2 regions of the Pseudonocardia wallangbongensis genome follow, and region 1 is predicted to be linked to the other one. Evidence: riboswitches for the same ligand, from Rfam matches in the RefSeq annotation. Region 1 holds a riboswitch; the other holds the start of a gene.
The links. A riboswitch is a leader RNA that binds a small molecule or an ion and turns the genes downstream of it on or off. The one in region 1 is predicted to bind thiamine pyrophosphate.

Region 2: linked by a shared signal. The riboswitch ahead of ACU436_RS18335 (ABC transporter substrate-binding protein) and the one ahead of thiO (glycine oxidase ThiO) in region 1 are both predicted to bind thiamine pyrophosphate.

What each region holds. Positions count from the first base shown of each region.
Region 1 covers NZ_JBRERS010000011.1:53,447-58,645, reverse strand. Annotated here, with positions in the region: gene ACU436_RS31985 (hypothetical protein) at 1-106, shown strand, start outside; gene ACU436_RS31980 (Gmad2 immunoglobulin-like domain-containing protein) at 180-1,103, opposite strand; gene thiG (thiazole synthase) at 1,255-2,022, opposite strand; gene thiS (sulfur carrier protein ThiS) at 2,019-2,219, opposite strand; gene thiO (glycine oxidase ThiO) at 2,223-3,353, opposite strand; TPP riboswitch at 3,343-3,451, opposite strand; gene thiE (thiamine phosphate synthase) at 3,533-4,234, shown strand; gene ACU436_RS31955 (hypothetical protein) at 4,289-4,576, opposite strand; gene ACU436_RS31950 (hypothetical protein) at 4,733-5,199, shown strand, end outside.
Region 2 covers NZ_JBRERS010000004.1:648,966-654,164, forward strand. Annotated here, with positions in the region: gene ACU436_RS18320 (right-handed parallel beta-helix repeat-containing protein) at 1-26, opposite strand, end outside; gene ACU436_RS18325 (glycosyltransferase) at 23-1,294, opposite strand; gene ACU436_RS18330 (hypothetical protein) at 1,291-2,220, opposite strand; TPP riboswitch at 2,809-2,922, shown strand; gene ACU436_RS18335 (ABC transporter substrate-binding protein) at 2,913-3,932, shown strand; gene ACU436_RS18340 (ABC transporter permease) at 3,907-4,686, shown strand; gene ACU436_RS18345 (ABC transporter ATP-binding protein) at 4,679-5,199, shown strand, end outside.

The sequences.
Region 1 (5,199 bases):
CCCGGCGGCGGCGTGGCGGCGGGACGAGCGGACCGTGGTGCACGGCCTCGCGGCCCTTGAACTGCGCAGCCTGGGCCTACGGGCGCCGCGGACGCCCCCGGACTGAGGGCGGTAGGGGTTCAGGAAAGCCACATTCCTGAACCTGCAGGACAGGAATGTGGCTTTCCTGAACTTTGGCCTCAGCCCGCCACCGTGATCCGCTTGTCGTCGGACAGGGGCGGGCGACCCTCTCCGTCCGACGGGTCGGTCTCGCGGATGCGCACGGTGTAGTCGCCGGGTTCGAGGGCCACGGTGAAGGCGAACGGCGCGAACCGCTGGCCTTCCGCCGTGCTCGTGAACCCCTTCCGGACGGTCGCACCGTCGCGCAGCACCTCCCAGAGCACGGTGGCCTCGAACACCGCCGCCTCGCCGCGCACCTCGACCTGCCGGCCGACCTGCGTGCCGTCGGCAGGCGAGTCGATCTGCACGAGTGAGCGCAGCGAGTACGGGTCGCCGCGGGGGACGGGGACGGACGTGTTCACGGCGCCCCACAGGTCGGACTCGGTCGCTCCGTCCACGACGACCCGGACCGGGTCCGTCGACCCCATCGCCCCCTGCACCGTGTACACCAGCTGCTGCACGGTCAGCTCGGCGAGCTCCCCGCCCACCTGCGCGGACCCGATCCCGGCGAGGTCGACGACGATGGCCCCGCCGTCGCGGTGGACGGGCTCCCGCAGAGTGGTGCCGCGCGGCCAGTGGCTGCGGTAGTCGGGGTCGGTGCCGGTGGGCGTCGCGAGCATCTCGCGCACGGCGGTGCTCGCCGGGTCGCTCGTGACCACGGAGTGGAACTCCCGCTGCAGCCGCGGGCCCGCCGGGGTGTCCGCGACGTAGTACACGGGCACCGCGACCCGCTCCCCGCGGTCCGGCTCGGCCGAGCGTGCCGGTGCCGGCGTGGGTTGCGGGGTGGGTTGCGGCGTGGGTTGCGGCGCCGGCGTGGCGGCGGTGGGGTCCGCGGCGGTGGCCGGCGTACCGGCCGACGGCACCACGTGCCCGGGTGTCGACCCGCCGCACCCGCTCACGAGCAGCACCAGGAGGACGAGCGCCCACCCCTGTCGCCGAGCCATCCGACCACCCCCTCGGAGCGCAGGTTCCCGCGTCCGGGTCGTGGCATCCGGTCGGCACGCCGAACCCACTCGGGTGCCCTGGGCCGCGACGGACGGCACGTCCGTCGGCACGTACGCGACGAGAGTGCCGTTCGTCGGACGGGGGACGGGCTCAGGTGTCGAGCGCGGGGGACGAGGCCTGCGCCCAGTACCGGCGGGGGATGCGGCCTGCGAGGCGGGCCGCCCGGCCCGCGTCCACCGCGAGGCGCATCGCGTGGGCCATCCGCTCCGGATCGCCCGCGCGCGTGACGGCGGTGGCGAGCAGCACCGCGTCACACCCCAGCTCCATCGCCTGGGCGGCCTCGGACGCCGTACCGATGCCGGCGTCCAGCACCACCGGCACGCCGGCCTGCTCGACGATCATCTCGATGTTGTGCGGGTTGCGGATGCCCAGACCGGTGCCGATCGGCGAGCCGAGCGGCATGACCGCCGCGCACCCGACAGCTTCGAGCTTGCGCGCGAGCACCGGGTCGTCGTTGGTGTAGGGCAGCACGGTGAACCCGTCGTCCACCAGCTGTTCGGCGGCGTCGATCAGCTCGATCGGGTCGGGCAGCAGGGTGCGCTCGTCGGCCACCACCTCGAGCTTGACGAGGTCGGTCTCCAGCGCCTCCCGCGCGAGCCGGGCGGTGAGGACGGCCTCGGCGGCCGTGCGGCAGCCCGCGGTGTTGGGCAGGACCTCGATGCCGAGGCGCCGCAGCAGGTCGATCACGCCGGTGCCGGTGACCGCGTCGATCCGGCGCATCGCGACGGTGGTGAGCGCGGTGCCGGAGGCCACCAGGGCGCGCTCGAGGATCTCCAGGTTCGAGGCCCCGCCCGTCCCCATGATCAGCCGGGACGGGATCTTGCGGTCCCCCACCAGCAGCGACTCGTCCATGGTCATCCTCCCTGCACCGCCGTCAGCACCTCGACGCGCGCCCCGTCGGCGAGCGCGACGGACGGCCAGTCGGCTCGCGGCACGACCTCACCGTCCACCGCGACCGCGATCCCGTTCCCGGGAGCCCCGAGCACGGTGAGCGCGTCGCGGACGGACGCGCCGTCCGCGAGCTCGCGCTCCTCTCCGTTGATCCACACCTGCACGTGCTACCTCCTTGCCACTCGGTGCCGGGCGGGGTCAGCGGCGCGCACCGGGTCGGGGACGGGGTCGCCGCGCAGCAGGGCCAGCACGGCGTCGGCGGTGACGGGCGCGAGCAGCATGCCGTTGCGGTGGTGGCCGGTGGCCACGAGCAGGCCGTCGGGGCCGAGCGCGCCGATCAGCGGCAGGTTGTCCGGGCTGCCGGGCCGCAGCGCCGCGGCGCTCTCCAGCAGCGCGTACTCGGCGATGCCCGGCAGGATCCGCTCGGCGTCGCGCAGCAGGTCGCGCACCCCGCCGACCGTGACCTCGGTGTCGAAGCCCAGCTCCGCCTGGGTGGCCCCGATGACGAGGCCGCCGTCGTCGCGGGGGACGACGTAGACGGGGCGGCCGTCCACGAGCGCGCGCACCGTGCGCCGCGGCGGCGGGAACGCGCCCGCGCGGTGCGCGATCCGCAGGATCTCGCCCTTGACCGGGCGCACCAGCCCGTCGAGCGCCGGGTGCAGGGAAGCCGAGTGCGCGCCGGCGGCCACGAGCACGACGCCGGCATCGACGTCACCGCCGTCCGTGCGCACGCCGGTGACCCGCTCGCCGTCGTCGAGGACGGCCCGGGCGGGGCGTTCCACGACCGTGACGCCGGCCCGCTCGGCGGCGGCGCGCAGGGCGGTGAGCAGCACGCGGTTGTCGACGGCGAGGTCGCCGGGCACGGACAGGCCGCCGCGCACGTCCGGCCCGAGCGCGGGTTCGAGGCGCCGCAGCTCCCGGCCCGAGAGCCGCTCGACGTCGCGGCCGAGGCGACTCAGGAAGTTCGCCAGCGACTCCAGCTCGGCGCGGTCGCCGGAGCCGGTGGCCGCGACGACCGTGCCGTCGCTCCGCAGCCCGGCGGGGCGCCCCGCCACGGCCTCCAGCTCGGCGACGAACGCGGGCCAGCGCCGCACCGCCGCTTCGCCGAGCTCCAGCAACGCCTCCTCGCCCGGCCACGCCTCCGTGACGGGCGCGAGCATGCCGCCCGCCACCCACGACGCCCCGGACGCCGGTGCCGGATCCAGCACCGTGACCGCCACGCCGGCCTCGGCCGCGCGCCAGGCACACGACAGGCCGATCACGCCTGCCCCGATCACCGTGACTGAGTTCGACATCATCTCCGCTCCCTGCGCCGGCATGACCCGGATCAGGTTCGACGGTCGGGATCTGTTGGATCCCCTCTCAGCCCGCAGTACGGGCTCCCGTGCGTCACCTTCGATTCACCCTACGCCGTATCGATTGCCTCCGCTCCGCTGCGGCTCCCCCGACCCGCAGTCGGCGCGTAGCGTCGGCCACCGTGCCTGCCCTCGACGGCGCCACCGTGCGCAAGCGACTGGACGACGCCCGCCTCTACCTCTGCACCGGGGCCCGCCGCCGTACCGGCGATCTCGCGGAGTTCGCCGACGCGGCCCTCGCCGGTGGCGTCGACATCATCCAGCTGCGGGACAAGGGTCCCGACGGGCCGCTGGAGGCCCGCGACGAGCTCGCGGCGCTGGAGGTGCTCGCCGAGGCGTGCGCCCGCCACGGGGCGCTGCTCGCCGTGAACGACCGCGCCGACATCGCCCTCGCCTCCGGCGCCGACGTCCTGCACCTCGGCCAGGACGACCTGCCCGTCCGGTGGGCCCGGGAGGTGGTGGGCGACGAGGTGGTGGTCGGGCGCTCGTCGCACAGCCCGGACGAGACGGCGACCGCGGCCGGCGAAGCGGGCGTGGACTACTTCTGCGTCGGCCCCTGCTGGCCGACCCCCACGAAGCCCGGCCGCCCGGCCCCCGGCCTCGACCTCGTGCGCACGGTGGCCGGCCGGGCGCCGTCCCGGCCCTGGTTCGCGATCGGTGGCATCGACCACGCCCGGCTCGACGAGGTGCTCGCGGCGGGCGCCGAGCGCATCGTGGTCGTGCGCGCGATCACGGAAGCGGAGGACCCGCGCGCCGCGGCGGCGGCGTTCGCGACGAAGCTGCGCGAGCCGGCCGGCGGTACGAGCGGCACCTCCGTCCGATAGAGCAGTACGGAAGTGCCGTTCGTTCGATGGTCAGGTGGGCACGAAGGGGCGCCGTCAGCGCGACCGGAGCGCGCGACGGGCCGCCCACCGCGCCCGGTACCAGCGGATCGTCCAGAGCCAGCTCAGCCGGTCGTACCGCCGACGGCGGCGGCCGGCCACCGGCGACCGCCTCCGCCTGCTGCGGTGGCTCGTCGTCCCGACCACGCGGTCGATGGGCGGGCCGTGCAGGACCGAGTCGTCGGGGAGGTCACCGACGAGCACCCAGGCGGAGCCGACACGGGTGCCCGACCGGTGCCAGACGCGTTGTCCTGGTGCGGGTCCGATCACCGCGGCGGAGTTCACGGTTACCAGGATGACGCGGCGGAGCGCCGAAGTCGTCACGGCTCGCGGCCATCCTCGCTACCGGCTGGCTGCAGTGCGGGGGGCACGCCTGGCAGGGGGTGACTCGTTCGCGAGCCGTAAGGAAAACGCACCGCGTTCCCGGGATAGCGTCCCCCGGTGCCGGCCACCACCTCGAGGACCTCGCGGATCTCCGGGACCGATCTCGCCTGCGTGCTCGCGGCGGCGCTGGTCGTCGTGGCCGCGGCGGTGGTGGGCCGGGTGCTGCTGGCGGCGGGGGTCGACATCTTCCTGCCGTTCCCGCCCCTGCTCGCCGAGTGGCTGCCGCACCTCGGGCCGGGGACGCCGGTGGCCGTGGTCGTCGCGGTGCTGGTCGTGGCCAACGGGCCGGGGCTCGCAGAGCGGCTGGCGTGGCGCCCGCTGCTGGCCGCGGGGTTCGCGGCCGCGTTCGCGTGGACGCTGGCGCTCGCGCTCGTGGACGGGTGGCAGCGCGGGGTCGTCGAGCGGCTGACCAGCAGCCAGGAGTACCTGCACGACGTGCCCCGTGTGAGCGACGTCGGGGCGATGCTGCGCACGTTCGCCGATCACATCCTCACCGACCGGCCCGGCTTCTGGACCACGCACGT
Region 2 (5,199 bases), on a different contig from region 1:
CGCCTGCTGGTGGTGCCGGTGTTCATGCAGCTGCCCTCCGCAGGGGGATGACGTTGTCGTGGTGGTCGTCGTCGCGGTGGTCGTCCGTGTGGTCGTCGTCGGCGTGCTGCTCGACCGTGGTGCGCACGACCTCGCCGTTCTCCACCGCGACCTCGCGGGTGAGCCAGGCCTGCTTGCGGATGGTGACCAGCGCGGTGATCTTGATGATCGCCATCAGCCAGGAGACGACGACGTAGCCCAGCACGAAGAAGAAGCTGGACGGCCGCCGCCGGATGTGCGGGGCGAGCTTGGCCGCGCGGCTGATCTGCCACCACAGCAGCAGCACACCCGCGAGGATCCAGTTCTGCGTGACGAGGGCGAACCCCATCGCGAGCGGCCCGAGCAGCAGCGTGAAGCCGCTGACACCCTTGTCGATCATCGTGTAGGCGAGGAACGGGTGGCGCCACACCCAGGGCTTCGACAGGGCCCGCAGGTCCGAGCGCCAGGTGTTGCGGGCCCAGCGCAGCCGCTGGCGGAAGAACGTGCGCCAGCGGTCCGGGAACGTGGACCACACCTCCGCGGTGCGCTGCATGTAGGTGCGGTGGCCCCGCTCCAGGATCAGCGTGGTGAGGCGCTTGTCGTCGCCGGAGAGGGACCGGACACCCCAGAACGTCTCGTCCATGAAGTCGTCCTCGATCTCCAGCAGGAGCTCGCGCCGGTACACCGCGGTGCGCCCGGACAGGCACGAGACGGCCTGGCCCAGCAGGGACTGGGAGGCGTTCTCGTCGAAGTAGCGGTGGTCGAGGAACATGTCGGTGATCCGGGCCAGGAAGCCCTTCGACCCGTACACGGACTGCCGGGTGCCCACGCCGCCGATGCGCGGGTCGGCGAACGGCTTGGCCACCTCGATGGCGACGTCGTCGGCCCAGATCGTGTCGGAGTCGACGAGGGCGACCAGTTCCGTGCGGGCGGCGCGCCAGCCGCGCCGGAGCGCGTCGCGTTTGCCCGGGACGTCGGTGATGACGACGGTGACCGGGTAGCGGCTCGCGACGTCCTGACAGGTCGTGTCGGACTCGTCGATGACGAGGATGACCTCCTCGACCTCGTTGGCGAGCCACGACTCGATCGCCGCCGCGAAGATCTTCGGGTCTTCCTGGTAGACCGGCACCACGACCGACAGCGGCATCCGGTGCTCGCCCGTGATCGGCTTGTACAGCACCGCGGGGATGCGGCGGATGAGCCAGGTGCCCCACCGGATCAGCCCGAGCACCCCGAGCGGGGTGCCGAGCAGGTAGTAGTAGGCGGGCAGGTTCATGCCGACTCGCGCTCCGTGGCCGGGATCGAGCTCTGGCCGCGCAGCTCGCCGGCGTCGGCGTGCGCCATCGTGTCGATCTCGTGGTTGACGAGGGCGGCGAGGCGGTCGTTGGTCTCGACCACGGCCGAGAGCAGCGGCATGTCCACCCCGAGGGTGTCGGCGAAGCCGAGGAAGCCCTGGGTGTCCTTGGGCAGGCAGACGCCGCCGTAGGGGGCGCCGCCGCGGATGCCGTACTCGGGGTTGATGGAGCCTTCGGCGGAGCGGGCGACGGTGGCGGCGATCGGGTCGAGGTCCAGGCCGAGCTTCTGGGCCACCAGCCACATCTCGTTCCAGAAGCTGATCTTGGTGGCGTTGTAGATGTTGTGCGCGGCCTTGATGAACTCGGCCTCGGCGGGGTTGGTGAAGGTGCGCAGCTCACCGCCGAAGGGAGCGAGCACGGCCCGCAGGCGCTCGACGTTCTGCGGGTCGCGGCTGGCGATGATCGTCATCCACGGGTTGGCGAAGTCCTCGGCGGCCGAGACGGCCCGCAGGAACTCGGGGTTGGACGCGAGCCCGAAGCCCTCGTTGGCCACCATCCCGGAGTTCTCCTCCAGGGCGGTCTTGACCAGGCCCTCGGTGGTGCCCGGGGGCACGGTGGAACGCACGACCACGACGTGCTCGGCCGAGGCGCCGGCGAGCGCGCGGCCCACCGAGGCGGTGCCGGCGCTGAACGCCGACAGATCCCACCGGTGCCCGTCGTTCGGCGTCGGCAGGGTCAGGAAGATCAACGACTCCGGCTCGTCGGCGAGGTCGATCCCGGTGCGTGCATCCCAGCCGCGGTCGCGCAGCTCCTGGACCCGCACCTCGTTGATGTCGACGAACGTGACATCGTGGCCGGCCTTCAGGAAACCCTCACCGGTCGCGGCGCCCACGACACCGGAACCCATGATGAAAATCCTGGTCTTCACGAAATTGTCCCCCTCTTGACGGGCGATCCGGGGACAGGCAAGGTTCTGCCTCGGATCCGTTGGGCATGGCGGATGACGGACGGCGTCGTCCGCAGAGGTCGGTTCGACCCGCCGGTCATCGAGGACCGGACACGCGGGCATGCTCGAGCACCTCGTGGACGATGGGTGCTCGAGCACATCGGTGCAGGTCAAGCCGATCCTCGGTGCGGCCGGTAACAGCCCCCGATGAAGTCGTCCGGTGTTGCGCCCCCGCCGGACGGCTCCCGTTGCCGGGAGTCGAGATCGGTCGTAACTCCTACCGCTGACCGGCTGATCGCCGGTGGAACCCCTACGCGATAAACACTATCTCAACGGTCCCTGAGATCGTCTCAGATTACTGGTCACGCTGTGTCCTACGCGAGTGTGCGGTCCGTTATTCCCGGGCGTGTTCCCGCGGTTCCGGTGCCCCCGAGGAGCACGAACGCGCCGAGGGCCCGGAGAGCGAGTGCGGTGCTGCGCGGAAATGTGATCCGCCGCACGTGATGCGGCACACCGATCTCGCCTCGCGCCGGCAACAGCGTATCCTCATCCGAAACCCACGGGAGCCTCGCGTGCCGAGGCTGAGAGGGCGGCAGGACCGGCCGCTGACCGTTCGAACCTGACCCGGTTAGCACCGGCGTAGGGAGGAACTCGTGACGCCCGTTCGCGCCCCCCGAGTACTGGCGGCCCTGTCGGCCGTACTGGCCCTGGTGCTGGCCGGCTGTGGAAGCGGGGGCGGGCCGGAGACGATCCGCGTGGCCCTCGACTGGACGCCGAACACCAACCACACCGGCCTGTTCGTGGCCCAGCAGGAGGGCTGGTTCCGCGAGGCCGGCCTGGACGTGCAGTTCCTGCCGTACAACAGCACGTCGCCGGACACGCTCGTGTCCTCCGGCGTCGCGGAGTTCGGCGTGAGCTTCCAGGACTCCTTCACGTTCTCGAAGGCGGCAGGTGCCGACATCACGTCCGTGATGGCCGTGCTGCAGCACTGGGCCACGCAGATCGCGGTGCGGGCCGACCGGGCCGACATCACGTCCCCGAAGGACCTCGACGGCAAGACCTACGGCGGGTTCGGCGCGGCGTACGAGGAGCCCAAGATGCGCGCCGTCATCCGGGACGCGGGCGGGACGGGCACGTTCCGGACGGTCGTGCTGGGCACGGCCGCGTACGAGGCGCTCTACGCGGGCCAGGTGGACTTCACCGAGCCGTTCGTCGCCTGGGAGGGCATCGAGGCGGAGATGCGCGGGCAGCCGCTGAAGACGTTCTCCTACACCGACTACGGCTTCCCGGACGCGTACAACGTGCTGCTCATCGGCAACTCGCCGTGGCTCTCGGCCCACCCCGACCTCGCGGCCAGGTTCGTGCAGGCCGCGCAGCGCGGCTACCAGCTCGCGGCCGACGACCCCGACCGCGCGGCCCAGCTCCTGATCGACGCCAACCCCGGCACGTTCACCGAGCCGGAGCTCGTGACGCGCAGCCAGCACATGCTCGCCGACCGGTTCCTGCGCGACGAGAACGGCCGCGTGGGCACCCAGACGCTCGAGAAGTGGACGGGGTACTCGGGGTGGGTGTTCGACACGGGGGTGTTGACCGGCCCCGACGGGGCGCCGCTGACCGAACGCCCGGACTTCGCCACCTGGTTCAGCAATGACTACGTCGCGCCGCCCGCCTGACTCGCGGGTGTGGGCGCGGGTGGTGCCGCCGCTGGTGCTCGTCGCGGCGGGGCTCGCGGCCTGGCAGTGGTACGTCACCGCGGCGGGGGTGCGGCCGCAGGTGCTGCCCTCGCCGCTGCGGGTCCTGGAGCAGGGCTGGGCGTTCCGCGACCAGATCTGGGCGAACACGCTGCCGACCGTGCAGGTCACCGCGGTCGGGTTCGGGGTGTCGCTCGCCCTGGGCTGGGCGATCGCGACCGCCGTGGACTTCTCGCCGTGGCTGCGCCGCGCCCTCACGCCGCTGCTGGTCGCCTCGCAGACGTTGCCGATCATCGCGATCGCCCCGCTGCTGATCATCTGGTTCGGGTTCGGGCTGTTCCCGAAGGTCGTGGTGATCGCGCTCGTGACGTTCTTCCCGATCACGGTCGGGCTCGTCGAGGGGTTCGCCGCCACCGACCGCCAGGCCACCAGCCTGCTGCGGAGCATGGGCGCCTCACGCTGGCAGCAGTTCCGCTACGTGCGGCTGCCCGGCGCCATGCCCCGGTTCTTCACGGCGCTGCGCATCGGCATCACCTACGCCGTCACCGGCGCGATCTTCGCCGAGTACGTCGGCGCGACGGCAGGGCTGGGCATCTTCATGAGCCTGCAGAAGAACTCCTTCCGCACCGACCTCGTGCTCGCCGCCGTGCTGGTCACGGCCCTGCTGTCGGTGACGCTGTTCCTGCTGACCTACGCCGTGGAGCGGCTCGTGATCCCCTGGTGGCGCCGTGCATGACGGGAAGCTCATGATGGAGGGCCTGTACAAGGCGTTCCCCGGCCCGCTCCCCGTGCTGGACGGGGTGGAGTTCGACGTGGCGCCGGGGGAGTTCGTCTCGGTGATCGGGCCGAGCGGCTGCGGCAAGTCCACGCTGTTCAACGTGATCGCCGGGCTGGAGCCGCCGGACGCCGGGCGCGTGTTCGTGGACGGCGAGGACGCCACCGGACGCGTCGACCACGTCGCCTACATGCCGCAGCGGGACCTGCTGTTCCCGTGGCGCACGGTGCTGGACAACACGACCCTCGGCCTCGAGGTGGCCGGGATGCGCCGGCGCGCGGCGCGGGAGCGGGCCCGCCCGCTGTTCGCGCCGTTCGGCCTGGAGGGGTTCGAGTCGGCGCGGCCCCACGAGCTGTCGGGCGGGATGCGCCAGCGGGCCGCGCTGCTGCGCACCGTCGTGCAGGACCGGGCGGTGCTGCTGCTCGACGAGCCGTTCGGCGCGCTGGACTCCCTCACCCGCACCGACATGCAGAC